2 regions of the Bacillus sp. M5A3_1b genome follow, and region 2 is predicted to be linked to the other one. Evidence: riboswitches for the same ligand, from Rfam matches in the RefSeq annotation. Region 2 holds a riboswitch; the other holds the start of a gene.
The links. Region 2 has a riboswitch for cyclic di-GMP ahead of ACLBWW_RS25150 (methyl-accepting chemotaxis protein). Riboswitches for the same ligand answer to the same signal wherever they lie in the genome.
Positions count from the first base shown of each region.

Region 1: another riboswitch for cyclic di-GMP. It lies ahead of ACLBWW_RS19520 (SpaA isopeptide-forming pilin-related protein); the one in region 2 lies ahead of ACLBWW_RS25150 (methyl-accepting chemotaxis protein).

Region 1 covers NZ_JBKEZY010000007.1:2,369-22,023, reverse strand. The annotation lists gene ACLBWW_RS19630 (FtsW/RodA/SpoVE family cell cycle protein) at 1-1,122, shown strand, start outside; partial or broken gene ACLBWW_RS19625 (Rpn family recombination-promoting nuclease/putative transposase) at 1,152-1,985, shown strand; gene helD (RNA polymerase recycling motor HelD) at 2,083-4,419, opposite strand; gene prsA (peptidylprolyl isomerase PrsA) at 4,847-5,713, opposite strand; gene ACLBWW_RS19610 (hypothetical protein) at 5,994-6,107, shown strand; gene ACLBWW_RS19605 (hypothetical protein) at 6,138-6,332, opposite strand; gene ACLBWW_RS19600 (DUF1878 family protein) at 6,450-6,785, shown strand; gene ACLBWW_RS19595 (HTH-type transcriptional regulator Hpr) at 6,791-7,348, opposite strand; gene ACLBWW_RS19590 (YtxH domain-containing protein) at 7,647-8,009, opposite strand; gene ACLBWW_RS19585 (HIT family protein) at 8,195-8,629, opposite strand; gene ecsA (ABC transporter ATP-binding protein EcsA) at 9,190-9,933, shown strand; gene ecsB (ABC transporter permease EcsB) at 9,926-11,137, shown strand; gene ecsC (ecs operon protein EcsC) at 11,151-11,858, shown strand; partial or broken gene ACLBWW_RS19565 (sporulation protein YjcZ) at 11,898-12,054, opposite strand; gene ACLBWW_RS19560 (TetR/AcrR family transcriptional regulator) at 12,211-12,792, shown strand; gene ACLBWW_RS19555 (hypothetical protein) at 12,795-12,962, shown strand; gene ACLBWW_RS19550 (PH domain-containing protein) at 13,042-13,518, shown strand; gene ACLBWW_RS19545 (PH domain-containing protein) at 13,511-14,950, shown strand; gene ACLBWW_RS19540 (DUF975 family protein) at 15,142-15,795, shown strand; gene ACLBWW_RS19535 (CPCC family cysteine-rich protein) at 15,979-16,248, shown strand; gene ACLBWW_RS19530 (hypothetical protein) at 16,314-16,697, opposite strand; gene ACLBWW_RS19525 (TetR/AcrR family transcriptional regulator) at 17,030-17,566, shown strand; cyclic di-GMP riboswitch class I at 17,738-17,830, shown strand; partial or broken gene ACLBWW_RS19520 (SpaA isopeptide-forming pilin-related protein) at 17,890-19,655, shown strand, end outside.
Region 2 covers NZ_JBKEZY010000012.1:100,620-105,365, forward strand. The annotation lists gene thiM (hydroxyethylthiazole kinase) at 1-483, shown strand, start outside; gene thiE (thiamine phosphate synthase) at 500-1,159, shown strand; gene ACLBWW_RS25145 (anaerobic C4-dicarboxylate transporter family protein) at 1,275-2,588, opposite strand; cyclic di-GMP riboswitch class I at 2,872-2,956, shown strand; gene ACLBWW_RS25150 (methyl-accepting chemotaxis protein) at 3,100-4,746, shown strand, end outside.

The sequences.
Region 1 (19,655 bases), on a different contig from region 2:
GAAAATAAAGCTGTGGAACAAATGGGAAGTCCAATTAAACTAGGGCAGGAGCTTAATAAACTGCATAAGCCAAAGGTGGATTGGTTCTTACTTATTTTATTAGTGGCTGCTATGGGGTTAGGGTTTTTACCGGTTATAGCTTTTGGATATATGAATGATTTACTAATGAATAAAGTGATATCTGTTATTCTCGGTATTGCAACAGTTGTAGTTATGATGCTGACTGATTATCGGAAATTAGAAAGATTAGGATGGCTATTTTATACAATTGGTGCATTTATTTTGTTAATATTAAATTGTTTTCCGAGTGCTTACGTGAATGGAGAACCGTTAATAAAAATTGGTCCCGTTGCAATTGGTCGTTTAATGGTATTGCCGTTCTTTTTTCTAGCTTGGGCTTCTTTTTTCAATAATAGTAGGTTGAAAGTTAGATACTTTGTGGCTTTATATTTATTTTCTTTGTATTTATTTTTATTTGGATCAGATATTTCAACAATTTTTATTTATATCACGATGGTATTCGTTATGCTTTGGTGGAGTAAGTTAGGAAAGAAAAAGGCATTGATTATTACGGTTGTACCCATTTGTTTATTTATTATTAAGGTATCCTTTTCCATGGTCTCAGCAAAAAGATATTACTTGGAGAGATTTTTAGGGTATATAAATCCAGAGAGTGATGCACATGGCGCAGGGTTTATGTATATACGTTTAAAAGAGGTAATGTCGTCAGCAGGTTGGTTTGGTACAGCTGGAGATACAAAGTTCATCCCTGCTGCGGATACTGATTTTGTGTTTGCAAGTTTGACTTACTATTATGGGTATTGGCTTGCGCTCATTCTTGTCTTCGTTCTTTCTCTTTTTGCAGCAAGATTAGTAGTCATATCTTATAAAATAAATGATCGGTATGGTAAATTGCTACTTGTTGGTGGAGTGACTCTTTTTGTATTCCAGTTCATTTATAATGTTGGAATGATACTAGGATTATTGCCGCATGCTGCTATATCCTTACCTTTTATTAGCTACGGATTAACGCCGACTGTATTTCATGCGCTTATAATGGGGATTGTGCTGAGTGTATATCGACGTAAAGATATGTCGTTTAGAATGAGAAAAACACCTTGATACTTATTATAAGTTGTATATGAAATTCATTATTTGGCACAAGTGGAAATGAAGATATTTTAATTGCTTTTTTAAATGCGATGTTACAGGATTCTTTAGAATCACCCATTGTTTCGTTACAATTTGCAGATCCACATTTACACAGGGAACATGAAGAAGATAAGTTATCTATCTTAGATATTTCAGCTACATTAGACACAGGAACAAAAGTCAATGTAGAAATACAACTCAATAATAATCATGATATGATTAAACGCAGTTTATATTATTGGGGAAGGCTATACACATCTCAACTTCAAAAGGGAATGCCATACAGCTCTCTTCATAAAACAATTACAATCAATTTGTTAAATTTCGTTATGTTTCCTGAATACGAGGCATTCCACACAACAGGAGTTTTATGGAATCGACAACAACATAAAATGTTGAGTAGTGATATCGAAGTTCACATTGTAGAGATTTCGAAACTTATGCAACAGTGGCGGAATGAACAAGTAAATCCTTGGGAAGATTTGTTTGTTCGTTGGTTATTATTACTTCCGGCAAACGAGGATGAACAACTAACCCAAACATTGGAGGACATTGCGATGAACCAAGATCCGATTTTACAAAAAGCGATGAATAAATGGGAGCGTATGAGTCAAGATTCTTCTTTCCGACAAGCATATGAGGCAAGAGAGAAAGCTTTGATGGATGAAGCTGCAAAGTTCGCTCATGCTCGTAATGAAGGAAAGAAAGAGGGGATTGAAGAAGGTAAGATTCAATTAATTCGTGGAATGCATAAAAATGGAATGACAATCGAAGATATTGCAAAGTTTACAAATTTACGTTTAGAAGAAATACGAAGCATTTTACAAGTCTAAATGATAAAAAGAACACCTCCATTAAATTTGCATACTTAATATGCGAATTCGGGAGGTGTTTTAATATGTGTCCCGTTTTCGGGGCTCACTTCAATTATCAAGGTGTTTTCATTACAAGCTCAAAACTCTCCGCATCAGCCCCAAGTATAAAAGGACTAACCTCGCCAACGCTATAAAGTTGCAATTCATGCATTGCACGCGTGCAAGCAGTGTAGAACAATCTACGAACGCTCTCGTCGCTGTATACATCTTTAGAAGCGTTGTAAATAATAACAGCATCAAATTCGATACCTTTTGCTAAGTAAGCAGGAATCACGACAATGCCTTGCTCATACTCGGCTGAGTTACTTTTCACAAGTTTAATATTTTCGATATGACGAAGTGCTTCGTAGGCAGCGGCGCTTTCAACGGCAGATTTACATATAATTGCGATCGTATTATGCTGCTCTTTTTGTAGTGCAGTAACTTTGGCAGTAATATGCTCGTGCAGTTCGCTGTCATTTGATACTTTCGTCACTGTAGGTTTCTCGCCGTCACGTTCAAAGGCGTGAATGTTCTTTCCTTCCGGTACGAGAGCACGTGTAAATTCAATAATTGGTTTTGTTGAGCGATAGCTACGAGTTAAGTTGATGCCGTTCGTTTCATCTGGTCCGTATAAGCTAGTAAGTGTATTGAAATTCACTGCTTCACTCGCATGGGCAAATATCGCCTGGTTAAAGTCTCCGAGTACGGTCATTCTTGCAGCAGGGAAGAGACGTTTTAAAAACTCAAATTGAAACGGTGAATAATCTTGTGCTTCGTCTACGAGTACATGTTTAATCGATCTATTCGTTTGGAAGCCTTCTATTAATTCTTTTAACAGTAAAAATGGAGTCGCATCCTCGTAATATAGCTTTCCTTCATCAAGCATGTTTACTGTTAAGGAGCAAATATCATCCCACTCTTTCGGTTTTTCCCCAGCAACCCATGATGCATCTGTGAAGAGTTGTTTATATATGCCTGTGAAGTTGATGAAGCGCAATGTTTGAACACCTTTACGAAGCGGCTTCAATTTTTTACGGACAATCATACGTCCAAGTACTTTCGTTTCTTTCTCAAAATCATGAAAGGAGTTGTCGTCAAACTCGCCTTTTTTCTGTAAATATTTATAAGCCTTTTGGTATTCATCTTTACTAAGTAATTCAATTTCTTCTTCTACCCAAGGCTTTTTCAGTTCTGTTTTTTCAATTGCATCTATTTGTTTATTTAGCCAATCCGTTAACTTTTCAATTCGATTATGGAAGCGGAGGGAGGAGTCAGTATTATAAAATTGTTCTGTAATTTCTTTAGCAGAAACAATTAACTTTCCTCTAAATTTCATTCCTCTAAATAGCATACCTGAAGATTCAAGAGATTGTCTGTACGCTCTAATCATTTCGAAAAATTGAGTAGATGCTTTAAAGCGAATGCTAGCATTTCTCGTTTTATAGGTAGGGCTATTCGTTTCAGTTAACATATATTCTAATTGTTCATAAGGGTCTTCAACGTCGAATGCCTTACTGAGTCTATGGTTTAAATATTCTTGGAATGTAACTTGCTGCATATTTTCTTCACCAAGTTCAGGTAGTACGTTAGAAACGTAGCTATTGAACATAGAGTTAGGGGAGAAGAGAATAATTTGATCCGCTTTTAGCCATTCGCGATATTTATATAGTAAGTAGGCTATTCGTTGCAGGGCAGCTGACGTTTTACCACTACCAGCAGCTCCTTGCACGATAAGGAGTCGGCCTTCATCGTGACGAATAATTTCATTTTGCTCGCGCTGAATCGTAGCAACGATGCTCTGCATATGTTTATTCGTACCTTTTCCGAGCGCCTGTTGCAAGATTTCATCACCAATTGTAAGACTCGTATCGAACATAGAATCAATCTCGCCATTTTGAATAATGTATTGTAATTTTTTCTCCACATTACCGTGGATTACGCCGCCTGGTGTACTGTATTCAGCAGGTCCTGGTGGATAATCGTAGTACACACTCGAAATAGGTGCGCGCCAGTCATATATAAGAAAGTTTTCGCCACTTGCATCAGTAAGTGTAGCGACGCCGATATAAATTTGATCCGCAGCAGATTCTCCTTCTTCTTTGAAATCAATTCGTCCGAAATAAGGTGCTTTATGCATACGTCTTAATGCGGCAAGTCGATTAAAGGTGTGCTTATGGGTAATTTGTGTGACAGCTAGTGACTGAGCTTGTTGTCTTAAGTTGATAACTGTTTCAAGGTAATCATCGAAAGTATCAGTATTCACTTTCACGTCATCCCAAAAGTGTTTACGAATATTGATTACTTCTGCCCGGCGTCTGCCAGTTTCGTTTTCCAGTTTATCAATTTGCTCCGTAATCGTTTCTATTACGGTATCCAATCGTTTTTGCTCTAAATCAAGTTTTTTGTTCATACGTAAGCACTCCTTTAAAAGTGAAAAATAGAGGTTGACTGAAGATGTGTTTTGGTGTACAATTAAGATACGGATAAATACGTTATATATATTTTTAGAAATGTGTTTCTGTACTAATTTAACATAGTTTTTTCATTTAATCAATGATAATAAGATAAACCTTGGTTCCGCGCGGTGGAATCGAGGTTTTTTTGTGTTTCTTGAAGAGGGGATCGCGATCATTGTCAGTTTTTGTCGGTAAGTCGATATATTTTGAAAATCGCCGATATAATTAGAGTTGCGGTCGATATAATTGAAAAATCGCTGATATAATTTAGATTCACGAAAATCAACTACATAATTTCATGTACCGAATCTAGACGCAATGTATCGCGAGAAGAGGGCAAACAAAAAAGCTCGGGCCTAAGCCCAAGCTTTTTTCAATTCATTATTTCTTTTCGTCTTTTTTAGCGTCAGCTTTTTTCTCTTCGAAAAGATCTTTTAAATCTTTATCGTCAACTTTTACGTCAGCTTTTTTGATTTCTTTCATCATAAGATCGTTCATGAATTCGCCGTCTTGTGCTTTCTTCTGAACGATTTCTTTTTTGATGTCAGCTTTAGATTGTTCGAAAGATTTTTCTGGTTCTTTAATGTCTGTTACTTTAATGATGTGGTAACCGAATTGTGATTTCACAGGCTCGCTTACTTCATCTTTTTTCAGTTTATAAGCAGCATCTTCGAATTCTTTAACCATTTTACCAGGTCCGAAGAACCCTAAGTCGCCACCTTTTTCTTTTGAACCAGTATCTTCAGAGTATTGTTTTGCTAACTCTTCGAAAGATTTACCTTGTCCAAGTTCTTCTTTAACCTTTTTAGCAGTCGCTTCATCTTTTACAAGAATGTGGCTTGCTTTAATTTCAGGCTTGTAGTTATCTTTTAGTTCTTTATCAGTGATTGTTTTCTCGATAGCTTTTTCTTGCGCTAATTGAGCACGCACACCAGTTTTTAAAGTTTCTTCTTTAATACCTTGTTGTTTTAATAGTGTATCGAATTGATCACCGTATTGTTTTTTCATTTCATCGAACTTTTTGTCTACTTCTTTGTCTTCAACTTTGTAGTTTTTAATAAGTACTTTTTCCATAACCATGTTGTTTAGTACTTGTTTACCAGCTTGTGTCTTCATTTGATTGTAGAATTCTTCTTTTGTAATGTCACCAGCTTTAGATGTAACGATTTTGTCTGATGATGATCCTGTTCCACATGCTGATAATGCGATTACACTTGTTGCGGCTAAGGCAAGCATAGCTTTCTTCATTCGATAAACACTCCTACTATTATGTATTTTTAATTTATCCTACACCAATGAATTTTAGTTCATAAGAGCCCGATTAAGTCTCACTGATACTTTTGCTTTGTATATTGGTAAAGCGCGCTTAACAGGGCTTACCGAGGCTTGAGGATAAAGTTAAGATGCGTGTCATTTATTTCATAGTATAAGCAATATGTACAAAATTTAATATATCATATTTCGACTCGATTTCATATTGATAAAGAAAATTTAACCAGTACGTGTCAGATTTTGAAGGTGTTCCATATTGGGCGCATGCCGCATATACAGAAAAGAGGAGGGGATGGGGATGAATTCTCAACTTATTTTATTACTTGTACTGTTTATTTTATTGGTTATAGTAGGTATAATTTGCTTATAGAGGAAAAAAGTGAGGAAGGGGCTTCCTTCCTCACTTTCCATGAAATATAATTTCTATATAACTAGAAATTAATAAAATTGTTATACATACATTAATAACCCGAAAGACACCGGGTTGGCGGCTCGCAGCTATTTGTTTTCGTTCACACAGTGTATGTGTCATGAAATTCGTGTAAAATATAACAAGAAGTGCGAATGCGACAAAAACAACTGTTATAAGTGTCATGAGGCGAGACCTCCTTTTGGTAAAATACATATACTTTATATATTGTATCATACGATATTTTGTTCGTGTTATAAAATTCAGAAATAGAAGACTTTGTGTTAGAAAGAGAGGGAGAAAATGGACGTTGTTAGAAGATTAGAACAAGCTGAATACTACGTAGACCTACTATTTAAAATGATTGATGAAGAAAAGTGTCCATTTTATTCTTTGATCATAAAGAAAAAAGCTCGTAAAAAAGATATTGAACGTATACTAAATCTTTGTGAAATATTGAACGAGCAATATGTAGTGGAGAAAGCAGAAGGGCTTCTTTTGTTCGATGCGCTGTTAGATCAATTTGAAAAAGCGCTTCCACATCAGCTCGAAGTACACGAAACTGCGGAAGCGCTAGCAAAACAAGGTTTATTTAAGCCGCTTATGAATGAATTCTTAAGCATGATTGCGAAACAATAAATAGATTACTTCTTAACTAACTTCTGATCGGATTCCGTAAAATTCTCCTCAATATTCTCTAATGATTTCTCAAAAATATCGATGAAGTCTTGTCCGTAAATGTTGCGCAAGATAGCGATAAGTTCGATATTTTCTGGGAACTTACCATAGAAATTACGAAGTGCAAGAGCCCCATTAAATACAGAGTTATTTTCAGGATCATACTCCTCCATTAAGCGAAGTAGTAATTCTTCCCCTTTGTCTGTAATCTCAATGTACGTATTTCGTTTATCATCTTCTTTTTTCGAGAATACAAGATAGCCGCGTTCTTCCAGCTTTTTCGAGAAGTTAAATGCCGTTGATACGTGCATAACTCCAAACTTAGCAATCTCAGAAATAGAAGCCCCTTTTAAATGATAAGCGATTGACAAAATATGATGCTCATTAATGTTTAAATCGTAAGGCTTAATCCACTGTTGCCAATCTTTCTCTACACATTTCCATAACGCTTTCGATAATTGAGCAATGCGTTGGCTGAAAATCATCGCTTCTTTTACCGAGTAATCTTTTTCTCCACTTTTCATTTACTCACCCACTTTAACATTCTTTTTCATTACTATCTATTATGCCAGTAAAGTAAAAATTAATAAAGTCTTTTTGTGAGAATTGTGAAAATTTTTCGGAAAAATGACATTCTATACAAATCATGCATAACTATGGAAGCGTTTTATGAGTCGTGAATACATGTGTTGTCCTTACATGTTAAGTGATAACATATATTGTAAATGCATAAAAACACGGCATATCTATGTGATATGCCGTGTTAAGGTCAATTTATATAAAAAATATTTGTTATATGCAAAAAACTAAGCAGGAATTTGTTTACGCTTTTTCCGGAACAGCTTCTTGTAGTTTCTCAATTGATTTTTGAATGTCCAAAATTTCTTGCTCAATATGTCGTTTGTTTTGAGAAATATCTTGCTTCCAGTTAGAAAGCGTGTCTTGCATATCTTCTTTTAATTCTTGAAACACTTCTTTACCTTCCGAAGCAGTTTCAACGATTTGACGTTTTAATAATTTTGTATCAGCTGTAATATCAGCTAAAGTCTTTTTAATATCAGTTCCTTTTTCTTTCAGCTTACCGCGCATAGCTTTACCAGAAGAAGGAGTAGAGAAAAGAACGGCTAATCCAGCAACTGCTCCGCCGCAAATGACACCTGTAATAAAGGATTTAGCTTTTGACATAAAAGGAAACCTCCTTATTTTTTGTTCGTATTCATGATGTGAAAAAATATGCATATCTTTAAGACAAGGGAAAGAAAAGTGTGCAGTGCACAGTCCCTGGCATCTTGAGTGAAGAAACAAGCCGTGCAATATGTAATCACTTTAGGAAAGTGGCTTGTTATGTATTACTTCTTATTATAGTGTCACTATTCCACACTATTTGCAATTGTACTTGCGATGTTCTGTAAATTTTCCATTGTGTATTCATTTTGATGTGATTTCCAAACAGCACCGAAACCATCGTTTTCACCGTAGCGTGGAATTAAATGAAGGTGGAAGTGGAACACAGTTTGTCCAGCTTTTTCACCGTTATTGTTAAGTAGGTTAAAGCCAACTGGATTAAACTCTGCTTTAATCGCATTTGCGATTTTCGGAACGACAGAAAAAATGTGTGATGCGATTTCTGGCGTTAACGCAAAAATGTCTTGTTTGTGAACTTTTGGAATAACAAGAGTATGTCCTTTTGTTACTTGACTAATATCTAAAAATGCAAGCACATGTTCATCTTCGTATACTTTTGAGCAAGGGATTTGCCCGTCAATAATTTTACAAAAAATACAATTGTCCGCTGTATGGTTCATTGATCTCATCCTTTCAAGTAGCCTTAGCCGTATTTTACCATAATTATATAAGAGAACAAACACGAAAAACAGGAAGCTGACTCAGCTTCCTGTTTTCTGAAGAGGGATTGAAAAAGCATTATCGTAATTTACGTTTCGCAGACACCTCATTTATTTAAGAAATGCACGGTAAATCGGCTAAAGTTTCTGCCGTAGACACCCCATTTTCAAGTGAAATGAATTGCAATCTTTATAAAGAGAAGTTGTTTATTTTTTAAAACAGTATATGCTCTTTCGGAGACACCCCGTTTCTAAAATGAAACAAATGATCTGGTTATGTGTAAATTTCTTTGTCCAACATGGACACCCCATTTCATGATGACTTCACTATGTTGTTGTACTCATCAATAGGTGGTTGCTTTTTCAATGTGTTCCTTCTTCACTAATTATGATGTCCGCTTTCGTAAAAATATATGCGAACAAATTTTAATTTTTTTTTGAGGGCATCGATACTATGTAGTACAGCGCTATTTTTGGTAAGATGAATATAGAATGAATACTAATGAAGAAAGTGGTGTCGTATGAGCGAGTTATTGCGTGTAGAAAATGTTACAGGAGGATATACGAAACGACCTGTACTAAAAGATGTTTCGTTCTCTGTGAATAAAGGCGAACTTGTCGGCTTAATCGGTTTAAATGGAGCCGGGAAGAGTACGACAATTAAACATATTATCGGTTTAATGGAACCGAAAAAAGGAACTGTCACAATTAACGGGAAAACAATTCGTGATGATATGACAGCGTACCGTTCTAGTTTTTCGTTCATCCCAGAAACACCAGTATTATATGACGAGCTAACGCTAGAAGAACATTTGAAATTAACAGCGATGGCGTACGGTGTCGATGAACAACAATATGAAGAACGTGTAGGACAACTATTACAAGAATTTCGCATGAAAAATCGTTTAAAATGGTTTCCATCTCATTTCTCAAAAGGGATGAAACAAAAAGTAATGATTATGAGTGCCTTTTTAGTGGAACCATCTCTTTACATTGTGGACGAACCTTTCGTTGGGCTTGATCCGTTAGCGATTCAATCACTCCTTCAAATGATGGATCAAATGAAAAAGAGCGGTGCAGGAATCTTAATGAGTACACATATTTTAGCGACGGCAGAGCGTTATTGTGATTCGTTTATTATTTTGCATCAAGGCGAAGTAAGAGCGAAGGGAACATTATCTGAACTGCAATCCGATTTTAATATGCCAGGTGCAACGTTAGATGATATTTATATTGCATTAACGAAGGAAGAAGATTATGAATAGCACAGCATTATGGAAAGAACGATTTCGTCACTTTCTAAAAGAAGTTCGTACATATAGTAAATACGTATTTAATGATCATTTGAAATTTATTTTCGTATTTATCATCGGCGCAGGAGCGTATTATTACCAGCAATGGTTACAAACGTTAACACCTTCGTTTCCGGCGGCGCTCGTTATGGCAGTGTTGCTCGGACTCGTATTAACGGCCGGATCTATTCAAACGTTATTAAAAGAAGCAGATCTCGTTTACTTGCTGCCAGTTGAAGAAAAGTTAAAACCGTACTTCACAAAGGCATTTCTCTTTACGTTTATGATTCAGTTATACATAATCGCAATCGTAGCGGCAGCGCTTGCCCCGTTATACTTCCAGCAAATGAAGCAAACAGGAGCGGCTTACATATGGATTGTACTCGCGTTTGTCATTGTAAAAGCGTGGAACTTATTCGTAGCATGGGAAAAATCATTTTTAACAGATCAAAATATACAAAGAGCTGATTGGTTCATTCGTTTTATTTTAAACGGTTTATTTGTGTACTTCCTTGTAGAGCGTACTTCCGTTATTTTTGTTGGCGGAATCGTCCTTCTCATGGTGTTATACCTTGTAGTACTGCATCAAATGGTGAAGGGAAAGCCGCTAAACTGGGAGTACTTAATTTCTGAAGAAGGTAAGAAGATGATGCTGCTATACCGCATCGCGAACATGTTCGTTGACGTACCAGCATTAAAAGAAAGAGTAGCACGTAGAAAATGGCTTGATTTCATTCTTTCAATGATTGGTGAGAAGCGTACATATTTATACTTATATACGAGAACGTTTTTACGATCTGGTAACTATTTCGGTTTATATATGCGTTTGCTCGCTCTTGGAGGGGTTATTCTTTACTTTATTCCGTTTTTATATGGACGATTTATCGTAAGCCTTATTTTCCTATACTTAATCGGTTATCAGCTATTAACTTTATGGAAACATCACCGCATGAAGATTTGGCTTGATTTGTATCCGGTCGGGGGAGAAGAGAAGAAGAAAGATTTTCTTACTTTATTAAATGCAATTCTTCTTACTGGCAGCGTTGTATTTACAGTTATATTTGCCCTTGCGACGAAAGATTTCATGATGACGGGAATTTTACTAGTTGTAAGCATAGTATTTAGTATCGGTTTTGTTTATCAATACGGGGCGAAACGTATTGAGCGTTTAAATTGAAGGGAATGAACCTATGATTACATACGAAGAGAAGGTTATAAAAGAATTGGAGCAGTGGAAAGCTACATTCATGAAAGATTCTTCTATGATGACACGCTTCTCTAAGAAATTGCAGACGAAAGTGCAACAGCTTATTCCGGCGAAAGTGCAAAAAGTATTAACGGAAACGATTCGGATGATGGTGCAAACGATTAGTGCTGGATCAAACTTTATAAAGCCGAAATTAAAAGAGACGAACTGGTCATTGCAAAGAAGAGACGACGAAGTACGTAAAAAAATGGATGAGTACAAAAAAATAGCAGCGGCAGAAGGGGCTGGAACAGGAGCTGGCGGTATTCTCCTTGGCCTTGCTGACTTTCCGCTCTTACTCGGCATTAAAATTAAATTTTTATTCGATGCAGCAACGTTGTACGGATTTGATACGAGCGATAAAGAAGAGCGCCTTTTTATCCTTCACGTTTTCCAACTTGCTTTTTCAAGTGACGATCACCGAAAAGAAATATGGAAAGCAATCGAAACGTGGGATACAGAAGAAGAAAATCATATGGACTGGGAAAAGTTCCAAACAGAGTACCGAGACTATATCGATTTAGCAAAAATGCTTCAGCTCGTACCGATAATCGGTGCCCCGGTCGGCGCATATGCGAACTATCAATTACTGCAAAGGCTCGGAGAAGTGACGATGAATTGTTATCGTATGCGAATACTTAATAGAAATTAGAAAGAAAGCATCCTACATGTGTAATGTAGGATGCTTTTTTTAGAAGTTAATGCCGTTATAGCCAACTCCGACTACAATCAATACGATAAAGAGCACAATGAGTATACCCACTATTAACGCTCTTACCGTCTTGTCCAGCTTCACCGCCACCAGTGCCACCAGTGCCACCACTACCGCCTTTACCGCCAAGTCCCATAGGAATATCCTCCTTATTGTTATATGTTGCTTTTACTTTATTCTTTTCTGTATTTACCAATAAATTCCTCATGGAGCGCTAACTAACTTGCAAATCATTTCGTTTCATTTTATAATTTACTTACCGACCGGTAAGTAAAAATAAGTGAGGTACAGTATGACAAAGAATTTACAAACATCGCAAAACATTGTAGAGGCATCATTTAAACTCATGGCAGAGCACGGCATTGAGAAAATGAGCCTTTCCATGATCGCGAAAGAGGTAGGTATTTCAAAACCGGCTATTTATTATCATTTTTCTTCTAAAGAAGCGTTAGTTGATTTTTTATTTGAAGAAATTTTTTCTGGGTATCATTTCGTAAGTTATTTCAATAAAGAACAATATACGAAAGAAAACTTTGCAGAAAAATTAATTGCCGATGGTTTACATATGCTCTCTGAGTATGAAGGGCAAGAAGGAATATTACGTGTTATAAATGAATTCATCGTAACTGCGGCGCGAAATGAAAAGTATCAGAAACGCTTATTTGAAATACAAGAAGATTTCTTAAATGGTTTCCACGATTTATTGAAGAAAGGTGTAGAACTTGACGTTGTGTCACAACATGCAACGGAAGAAAATGCTCATACGTTAGCGCTCGTAATCGATAATATGAGTAATTACATGCTGATGGGATTCCAGTTAAAGTATAAAGAAATTTGGATTCAAAATGTGAAAAACGTAATGAAGGAGGAATAAAAATGAAAATGCAAAAGAACTGGTGGCTCGGTTTTCTTGGATTTATTGGGATTTATAAAATACCAGGTATGATTGAAGCTTTTCAAGCAGATGGAAGTTGGATGAAGTTAATTGGCTTCATTTGGCTACTTTGGTTCGGATATTTTATTCCTGAGAAGAAAGAAGATTAAATTTCAATTTTATGTAAAGTTATGTAAAATATAGATTGAGAGTATTCGTATATTAGATTACTAGATTTGGAGTGGTTACATGGATCCATTGAAAAATGAAATTCACCCTGACATGGTCAAGGTGTGGAAAGTTCGTGCTGTAATTGAAGAAGGAATCGGTATTCTCGTCATTTTAGCTTACCTTTTCCTCATGATAAAGTTTGATTGGTGGGCGTGGATTTTGTATGTAATGATTGGGCTGACAGTTGTGTTCGTACCATTTTCTTACTTTTTATTCCCGAAACTACGTCAACGTTATTACAGTTATCAATTAAATGAAGAAGAGCTTGAAATTCAGCACGGTCTTTTCGTCGTAAAGCGCGTATTAGTACCGATGATTCGTGTACAGCACGTGACGATTGAACAAGGGCCGATTATGAGGAAATATGGCTTAGCAGAATTACACATTTCAACAGCTGCAACTTCTCACAGTATCCCAGGCTTAACGATGTATGAAGCAGAAATGTTGAAAACGAAAATCGCAGAATTAGCGAAAGTGAGTGATGAGGATGTATAAGAGACAGCATCCAATCACGATGTTATTAGAATTAAAAATAACAGACTTTATACCACTCATTATTTTCATGTTTAGCTTAAATGGAAAATTCCCGTTTTGGTATTTAATTCCCGCTGCATTCGGCTTACTCACCGTTTTTTCAGCATTTGAAAAATGGTATTACACAACATATTGGGTCGAAAATAACGTATTACATGTGAAGCAAGGGCTCTTTGTGAAGAAGGAGAGCTATTTAAATAAAGAACGTGTTCAAACGATTAATACAAGTTCTAACGTGTTGTATCAAATGCTTGGCTTAAAGAAAATTCAAATCGAAACAGCTGGCGGAGGCGACGATGCAGAAGTAAGCTTAGCTGGTATTACAGTAGAAGAAGCAACAGAGCTTATTACAATGCTAAATGATCCAACTCCAGAAGTGAAAGTAGAAGAAACATCAGAAGAAGTAGTCGAGAAAGAAATCGTAACAGAGGAAAAGCAAGCGACTGAATATAAATTAACTTGGAAAGAAATTTTGCTAGCGTCTGTTACATCTGGTCAGTTTGGATTGTTATTCTCATTAATCTTTTTCGTGTATCACCAAGTAGATGAGTACATTCCGAAATGGATAGAGAATGGCGTCAAGTCGTATGTAATGGAACATGATATATATGGCTGGATTTTCATGATAGCTATTTTGATTGTCCTTTCATGGATTATATCTACAATCGGTTATGCGCTAAAACATGGAGATTTCACAGTGAATCGAAGAAATGATGAAGTCCGCATTTCGCAAGGATTACTTGAGAAAAAAGAACTCGTCCTAAAGTTACATCGCATTCAAGGTATTACGATAAAAGAAAGTATTTTACGTCAGCCATTCGGTTATTGTGCTGTGCAAGTAGAAGTGATTCAAAGTAAAGGACTGGGTGACGAGAAAGAAAAAGTTACACTGCATCCTATCATTCGAAAAGATCGCGTACAACAGTTACTTGCACATTTACAACTACCATATGAACTGAATACAAACATTATTTCATTACCAAAAGCAGCATTGCGCCGCTATCTCATTGATAGTTTCATCTTTTTCGCTATGCTAGCAATCCCGCTTACTGGAATAAGTATATACTTTGAAAAGTATTACATCATGTGGGCATTCATTCCGCTCGCGATCCTCATCTTTATACTTGGATACGCAACATTTAAAACAAATGGTTACAGTGTAAACGGAGAGCAAATTACGCTTGTATATCGTAGTGTCGGCAAATATACAGGGCTTGTTAGAAGAAGGCACGTCCAATCAATGGAAAAGACACAATCCTATTTCCAGCGCCGTGCGGATTTATGTACGTATAAGTTCTCTAACGCATCATCGGATTATAAATTAGAGCATACGAGAGTAGAAGATGCGGAGAGAATGCAGGATTGGTATAAGAAGAGAATGAGTGAGAATTAACTTGAAAAAGCTTGCCTATTATGAAAGGCAGGCTTTTTTGTTATAGGAAAATGAGGGGCTTCCTCCATATATATTATTACAGCTACAGCACACATATATCGAAAAAGTAGTATACTTCTATTTCAAGGAAATCTGTGGAATTTTTAATATAAATGGTATACTAATATAGAAAAAGTATTAGGAGGCTATATATGATAAGTCAGTTAAAAAGAGAAGCACTTGATGCATTAAAAGGAAAATGGGGATTAGCGGTAGGGGCAACCTTATTAGTCGGAATCCTTATTGGAGCTGTTGAAATGCTAACCACAGGTATTTTCTCGATATTTTGGGGTTGGGAAGAAGCAAGTGATTCACTTACAGTAAGTATTATTGTAATGCTTGTTATTGGTCCATTAACAATAGGTGCCTATTATCTTGTTTTAAATGCAATTCGTGGAACTGATGCTCGCATTGGTCATATATTTAGATGGTTTAGCGATGGAAGTAAGTTGATGAAGTCGTTTTTAACATATTTACTAATGTATGTATACTTGACTCTATGGACATTACTTCTTATTATTCCAGGTATTATTAAATCATTTTCTTATTCTATGACATATTTTATTTTGAATGATCATCCAGAATATACAGCGAATCAAGCGATTACTGAAAGTCGTCGTATGATGAATGGGCATAAAATGGATTACTTTTTACTATGCTTAAGTTTCTTAGGTTGGTTCATTTTAAGTATTCTTACTGTAGGAATCGGTTTCTTATGGTTAGTACCTTATTTCTACACGACATCAGCTGCATTTTATGAAGAGATTTCAAAAGAATATTATAAAAAAGAAGACACTACTTTCTAATAACCACCTATCCCCCTAAAGAATATAGGGCACAGATAGTTTAGATGTTCTGTTTATGGGGAGCACTTCAGGATAAGGTATAGGTTTTTATATAAAAATTCTGCCCTCTATGTTTTAGGCTAGAGGGCTATTTTTTCATGTAAAAATAATGAATAATATATGTGAAACAAAAAAGCGAGGTGAATGAGAGCGAGCAAGTTTTTAATTCCGTATTCATTTTCTATATTAAGTTTCTTTATTTCAGTAACGGCACTTGATTTATATGATAGGATAGGAAAAAATGATGAGGTTCAGTTTAACGGTCCTGACTTTGAAGGCGGGGCGAATGAAGTCTCGTTAAGACAAGCACAGAAAAACTTCATTGCGTTTGGTGCTTGTGAGGAATGTTTTGTTAGATCAGTTAGAAAACCGACTAGTGAAGATGTGAAGGATGCTAGTTGGAAGCAAATTTAGTAAATAAAATGTTATTACTCAATTTATCAGGAGTAATAACATTTTTTTATGTAATGATGAAAGAATTAACGCCGTCTGACAAGATAAAACAGTACGGATGACACAGTAATAGGAAGGACAGTATCCAGAAAAGCTTCTAAATAAAAGGATAGAAAATCTCTTTTGTTAAACCACATAAAGAGTAAATGATTGTAAGAAATACCTAACAATATAAATAAAGGGATTCCAATTTTTAATTCGTGACTTCCTTTTATTTTTCTATAACAAAATTCACCTAATAAACAACCGATAAGAACAGGAATGCTTCCAAGAATTGAAAACATAATAATAGATACCCAAATCGGTCCCCAGGAGTCAGCATAATTTGGAACTAGTGTATACTGTAAAACGTTCACAATGACAGAAAAAACCAGTAAGCATATTAAATAACTAATAGAAAATTTTTTCAATGGAATCATCCTTATAAAATTTCACTTTATTTTTATGAACATATAAACCTCTTTAAATTATAGATTGAATATATAAGGATGATCAATTTGTATGCATTTTGTGTTTATGGATATATTTTCAACGAATATAATTGTATAGATGTATAGTCAATTGTGAGTATTTGATGTTATCATATTGAATGATATGGAAATTTTTAATAGAAGAAGTAACGAACAATTCAAAGGTAATGAAGCCTTTGTGGTATAAAGAAAATATTTATTATTACTCAGCGATATTAAAAATAAGATACGTATTTATATAAATTTAGTAGAAATGGGGGTTTTAAAAAGGAATGAGTATAAGTATAACAAGGCAGAAAATTTTAGCAGCCGCTTCTCAAATTGTGCGATGTAAAGGGGTTGCTAAGTTAACTTTAGAAGCGGTAGCAAAAGAGGCGGGGATAAGTAAAGGTGGATTGTTGTATCACTATTCAACTAAAGAAGCTTTAATAGAGGGGATGATACTCAAAGGGACGGAGGAGTATCAAGAAGCCATTCACAGTAAAGTAGCGGAGGACTTAGAGAAGAAAGGAAGGTGGGTACGTTCTTTTGTAGAGGAAAGATTAAGTAATGAGAGAAGAGTAGAAGAGCTGGGGAGTAGTATGATGGCAGCATTAATGCTAAAACCTGAATTACTTGAACCGTTACAACAATCATTTCAGCAACTGCAAAATAAAATAGAAAATGATGAGATAGATTCAGTTTGTGCCACAATTATTAGATTAGCGGCAGATGGATTATGGTATTCGGAATATTTAGGGGTTGGAAGACTAAGCCCCGAATTAAGAGAAAAAGTAATTCAAGCTCTTATTTGTAATTCATATAAATAGAATATACGAACTATATAATGTAAAACAATTCACCATTGCTTATTTAATGCACTGGTGAATTGTTTTTTTTATTAGAAAAATAGAACAATTTTATAGAGTATTGAATTATAACCGTCCAGACGGTATAGTAATATTTGGTTTAAGAGGAAAATGAAACAAAAAAAGAATAAAAAATATTTTTAGCACACTATTCGAAAGGATAGGCCGCAAAGCTTAGAGTCTACGGTAATACATATTGGTTACTAAGATCGTCTGGTTGCACATTTTTGATGCAACCGGACGGTCTTTTTTTATTATATAAATATAAAAAATAGGAGGGAATTATGCAAATGAAAAGTACTAAGAGGCATATTTCGATGGTTTCATTAGTTTTTCTAGTATTATTTTCAGTGCTAAATGTGTGGGCTCCAGTTATTCAAGCCGCTGTGATAAAAAATCCAGTGGACGAGATTAATATATCCCGTACTGATGGTACAACGTCTGAACCATATCAAGCCTCAGATGGCATGAAAGTAGAAGTGAAGTGGTCAGCTAAAGAAAAAATAAAAAGTGGAGATCAATTCACAATTGATATGCCAAAAGAATTTAGAAAAGATCTTATGAATATGAGTTTTCCTTTAAAAGATGCTGAAGGAAAAACAGTTGGTACATGTGAGATGAAAAAAGGTCTATTGACGTGTACTATGGGTGATTACGTAGAAGGAAAGAATAACGTTAAAGGTTCTTTATTCGTAGAATTCTACTTTGGGCTAGAAGCATATGATGGTGTCAAAGAAATTCCATTAGAATTTAACGTTGATGGTCAAATCGTTAATAAAGAAGTAAGTGTAAATAATACGACAGAGAGACCGAAGCCACATCCCAATACAGATAATCTATTGAAATGGGGTTCTTATAATCAAGAAGATCCATCCATTGCTGATTGGCTTGTATATGTAAATGCAACTGGAACAGAAATGCAAGATCTTAAATTAACAGACACATTAGGACCTGGGCATGAATTAATTACAAATAGCTTAGTATTAGAAGAGGCTGTATTTGAAGATGGTTATGCACCAACAAATATTAAGCCAGCAGATTTATCTAAAATTAAAATCAATGCAACGAAGACTGGATTTACAATTGAATTTCCAGACAGTTCAAAAGGTTATATTTTAAGATATAAAACAAAGATTACTAATCCTGCTGCAAAGCCTCATAAAAATACAGTGAAATTAGAAGGCAAAAATATTAAAACTGAAGAAAAAGTAGGAGAAGTATTCGTAAGTGGTGGGGGAGGAACCGGTTCAGGCGACGATAATCCACCTAGTATTGAAAAAAATATAGTCGATGAGAATGGTAAGCTTGTAGAGGATCAGCAGTTAGCGCAAATGGATCAACCTATTCAATACCAAGTTGGTACACATATACCAAACGATCCTCCTAAATACAGATCTATGGTAATTAGTGATGATTTAGAAGATGTATTAGAAGTATTAGAGGCAAAAGTATATGATCAAAATGGCCAAGATATTACTTCTAAAGGAACACTAAAGATAGATAAACAAAAAAGTGAAGTAACATTTACGTTCGGTGAGAGTTTTGACTATAAGTCATATGAAGACCAGGTAATTAACCTTAGTATTAAGGCGAAAATTAAAGCTAATGCAGACTTATCTTCTTACGTAGATAAGAAGATTCCTAATAAGGCAGAATTACATTTTGATGATAAAATATTAACATCGAAAGAAGTAACTGTTACACCGCCTGAAGCTCCAAAAGAAGGTACAGTATCGATTCATAAAATAGATGCTGAGAATCCGAACAAAGGGTTAAAAGGTGCCGAATTTGAAGTTCGAAATAGTGCAAATGAAGTTGTTGCAAAACTGATAACGGACGAAAATGGCTTTTCAGTACCTCAAACTTTAGCTCCTGGGACGTATAAAATTTATGAAACAGTAGCACCAGAAGGATATCAAAAATTAAAAGAACCAGTAGAGGTTACACTTCAAGCTGGAGAAACAAAAGCAATTGAAATTAAAAATACTTTGCAAAAGGGTCAAATTGAATTAAAGAAAATTGATTCAGAAAATGGTGAAAAACCATTAGC
Region 2 (4,746 bases):
AGGTATATTCCGACTGAAATCGAGTTAGCGATTATTCGCGGGAACGCAGCTGAAATAGCGAACGTTATTAATGAGAGCTGGGAAATTAAAGGGGTAGACGCCGGTGTTGGAAATGGCAATGTTGTAAGTATTGCAAGGCAGGCAGCGGATGAATTAAATACAGTAGCGGTGATTACTGGAAAAGAAGATGTTGTTACAGATGGAGAGCGAACGATTCTTATTCGAAATGGTCACTCTATTTTAACGAAGGTTACGGGAACTGGTTGTTTACTAACTTCTGTAATAGGAGCATTTGTAGCAGTAGAAAAGGATTATGTAAAGGCAGCAGTAGCGGCATTAACGTTTTATGGTGTAGCTGCGGAACTGGCAGCTGCTAAGACAGTGGAAAAGGGACCTGGTAGTTTCCAAATTGAATTTTTAAATCAGTTAGCGAATACTACTTCAGGTGATATTGAGAAGTACGGGAAGATTGAGATTATATAGTAAGGAGGGGAACTAGATGCCCTGTATTACAAAGGCTGACATGTCCAGGTTGTTATCAGTATATTTTATAATGGGAAGTAACAATTGTGCGAAAGAGCCGCTACAAGTATTGAGAGATGCACTCGAAGGCGGTATAACAATTTTTCAATTTCGTGAAAAGGGAGAAGGCGCTTTAACAGGAGAGGAACGCATTTGTTTCGCAAAAGAACTACAAGCAACTTGTAAGGAGTACGGTGTACCGTTCATCGTAAATGATGATGTGGAACTAGCTCTCGAGTTAGATGCTGATGGCGTGCATGTTGGACAAGATGATGAAGGGATTACTTCTGTTCGTGAAAAAATGGGGGATAAAATTGTTGGTGTATCTACACATACAATTGAAGAAGCACGCTGGGCAATTGAAAACGGAGCTGATTATTTAGGTGTTGGCCCTATTTTCCCAACGAGTACGAAAAAAGATACGAAAGCTGTGCAAGGAACGAAAGGCTTAGCTCATTTTAGAGAGCAAGGAATTACAATACCGATTGTCGGGATTGGTGGCATTACAATTGAAAATACAGCATCAGTTATAGAAGCGGGTGCAGACGGTGTTTCCGTTATTTCTGCGATTAGTTTAGCGGAATCTGCGTATGAAAGTACGAAGAAGCTAGTTGAGGAAGTAAATAGGGGTTTGTAGGAAAACGGAACTTCACAAAAATAGTAAAAAACATAATGGACAGTTAAAAATATTTAAACAAACGTTTGATTAAAAAAGCACAAACCCTTTAAAACTTTGGGTTTGTGCTTTTTCTTTAAAACATAATTGAAATTAAGAGCATTCCAATTCCGATAGAAGTGAATGTTGCGATTAGGCCTGGAATCATAAAGCTATGATTTAAAACATATTTACCAATACCTGTTGTACCAGTACGATCGAAGTTAATGGCAGCAACGATTGTTCCATAGTTTGGAATGAAGAAATATCCATTTACTGCAGGGAACATTGCGATTAGTAGCGCTGGTGGAATACCGAGTGATAATCCAAGAGGCATTAAAGCACGTACTGTTGCTGCTTGGCTATATAGTAAAATAGATAGAATGAATAATGCGATGGCAAATAGCCATGGTGCACTTGTTACTAGGTGCTGTATTGATCCTTGAATCATATTTAAGTTTCCGTTAAAGAAAGTATCTCCCATCCAAGCGATACCGAAAATAGCAACAACTGCTGTTGCCCCCGCTTTAAAGACGTTACCAGACACGATGCTTTCTACATTTGGTTTGCAGAAAATAATAATAAGAGCTGCGATAGTTAACATAACCATTTCAATTGTGTTTGGCATGGAAAGACGAATTAACTTCCCGTCAACCATCCATCCTGGACGAAGTGCTTCAAATGAACCGAGAAGTACGACAAGGAAAGTTCCCACTAAGAAAAGGATAACGGATAGTTTAGCGCCTTTTAAACCAACAAATTCTTTCTTCTCTTCAATTTTAGGAATCATTCCTTCTTTTAAACGTTTCAAGTATTCAGGGTCTTCATTTAATTCTTTCCCCATTTTGCTAGCAACAAATGCAGCTACCATACAAGCGATGAAGGTAGAAGGAATACTTACTTTTAAAATATCCAATAAGGTGATTTTATAGTCAGCTAGCATTGCTAAAAGTGCAACTGTTGCAGCTGATATAGGGCTAGCTGTAATTGCTTGTTGGGAAGCGATTACGGCAATTGACATTGGTCGTTCCGGCCTAATCCCAGATTCGCGAGAGACTTCTGCGATAACAGGAAGTACAGAATAAGCAACGTGACCAGTTCCTGCGCACAGTGTAAATAAATAAGTAACAATTGGAGCAAAGAATGTAATGCGCTTTGGATTTTTTCGCAATGCTTTCTCAGCTAGATGAACAAGGTAGTCCATTCCTCCAGCGGCTTGCAGTGCACCGGCAGCTGTAATTACTGCTAAAATCATAAGCATTACATCAATAGGAGGAGCTGTAGGTTGTAAGTGGAAGACAAAAACAAGTATTGCCATACCAACGCCACCCATTACTCCTAGACCAACTCCGCCTAGGCGTGCGCCAATAAAAATGCAGAGTAGTAACGTAAGAAATTGTAGCCAAAACATGATAAACTACCTCCGAAATTCATTAGTTAAGATATATTTGAATAATTTAATTTGAACGAAAATTAAAACAAATACTCAAAATAATCCTTGTGTTATATACATTTTTTATTATATAACACAAGAAATGTAACATTCACGAACTTTGTTAAGTTATTTCGAAAAAATAATACATTGAAACTTTACATTTGCATCTCTAAATAGGTAGACATTTTAATTCTTATGTTGTAATCTTTGATAGAGAATAATTTAATTCTCATAGAACTCCCATATCGTTCAACTCGTTCAGCGAGAAAGGCAAACTGATGGAAACATTAGGACGCAAAACTACAGGAGCTAAGGTCGAAAGGCTATGCTAGCCAGTTACCGGACGGATAGGGTTGGTCTTGACCAATGCTCTTTTCATTGGTCTTTTTTTTGTTTATAAACAAATGAGAGACGTTATCGTTTATTAATAAGGTGTATATTTTAATAGCGTTACTTTATAGTAAGTTAATTAAGAAAGGTGATGTTAATGAGAAGGTGTTGGCATAAACTATCATTTCTTCAAAAAAATGTATTGTTAACTGTGTTAGTTATTTTGACGCTTGTCGGTACTATGGGAGCGTTAAGTTTTAACATGTTTCAAAATAGCATGATGTCTATATTTGAAAGGCATTCTTTTGAAACAGGGGATACGGTATTACATAAATTAGACGGAGAAATATTGAGAGATGTTGCAAAAGACCCAACGGCAGAAAGAGAAAAGAGAGAGAAGTTAACAGAGAAATTAGATGAATCAACGGAAGAATTGAACAGTGTTGGACAAACCTATATTGTTGGAGCGAAAAAAAATGAAAAAGGTGAGCTACAAATCATTGATTTATCTACAGGTTTAGCAAATGTTGTTGAAGTAAGGCCGGGAGAATATTATAAACAACCAGACCTTTGGATGAAAGCATATGATAAAGTAATGAGCACAAAAAAAGCAAACATGACAGAAGTATATGAAGACGCATTAGGAACATGGGTAACGATATTAGAGCCAATTAAAGATGGAGAAGGTAATATTGTGGCACTTGTTGCAGCTGATGTAGATGCTTCTATTGTTCCTAGTACAAAAGAAAAGTTCATTATACAAGGTTTAATGTTTATTTGTATTTCTGTTTTAATTGCAACTTTTATTCAATTCTTAATTGTGCGTAACGCACTTGCTCCATTGCGAGATTTACGTGAAGGATTGCGCAAAGTCGGTGAAGGTGATTTAAGTATTAAATTAGAGGAAAGACCAGATGATATTGGTATTATTAATGCGTATTTTAATAATACCATCGAGAAGTTTAAAGGAATTATAGATAAAGTGAAGCAGACAGCAGAACAGGTTTCCTCATCTTCACAAGAATTGTCAGTGAGTACGAAAGAGAATAGCATGGCAGTTAAAGAAATCGTAAGTTCTATGGTTGAGTTAAGAGCTGGAGCTCGGTTACAAGAAACTGCAGCACCACAGTATTTAGGCGCTGTATATGAAATGGAAGATAAGATGGAAGAGATAACGAATGCTGCAGAACAAATAGCGAAAGAGTCTGAAGGTACAAAGTATCATTCAGTAAAAGGAAATGGTGTTATTGAGCAGGCGATTAATCAAATGAACATAATACAAAATGCAGTACAAGATTTATCTTCTATCATCCATTCTTTGGAAACAAGATCAAAAGAAATTAGTGATATTGTAAATGTAATTACAGGTATTTCAAATCAAACTAATTCCCTAGCTTTAAATGCTTCTATTGAAGCTTCACGTGCTGAGGCAACCGGAAAGGGATTTGCTGTTGTTGCTGATGAAGTGCGTAAATTAGCAGAGCAGACGGAAGCATCAGCAAAAGATATAGCGAAATTAATAGGGGAAACACAAGTTGAAACGGAAGAAGCTGTTGTTTCAATGCAAAAAGCTTCAAAAGAAGTAGAATCTGGAATAAAACTTGTTGAAAGTAGTGGTGCTTTCTTTGAAAAAATTTCAAAATCAGCACAATCTGTTACAAATCAAGTTAGAGTTGTTTCTAGCAATTCAAGTGATATATTGCAAAATAGCCAAAATATTGTTCGTGTTGTAAATGAACTATCACTTATTGCAAATACGTATGCAAATAGTAGTAATAATATTGAAGAAAGTATGAAAGAGCAG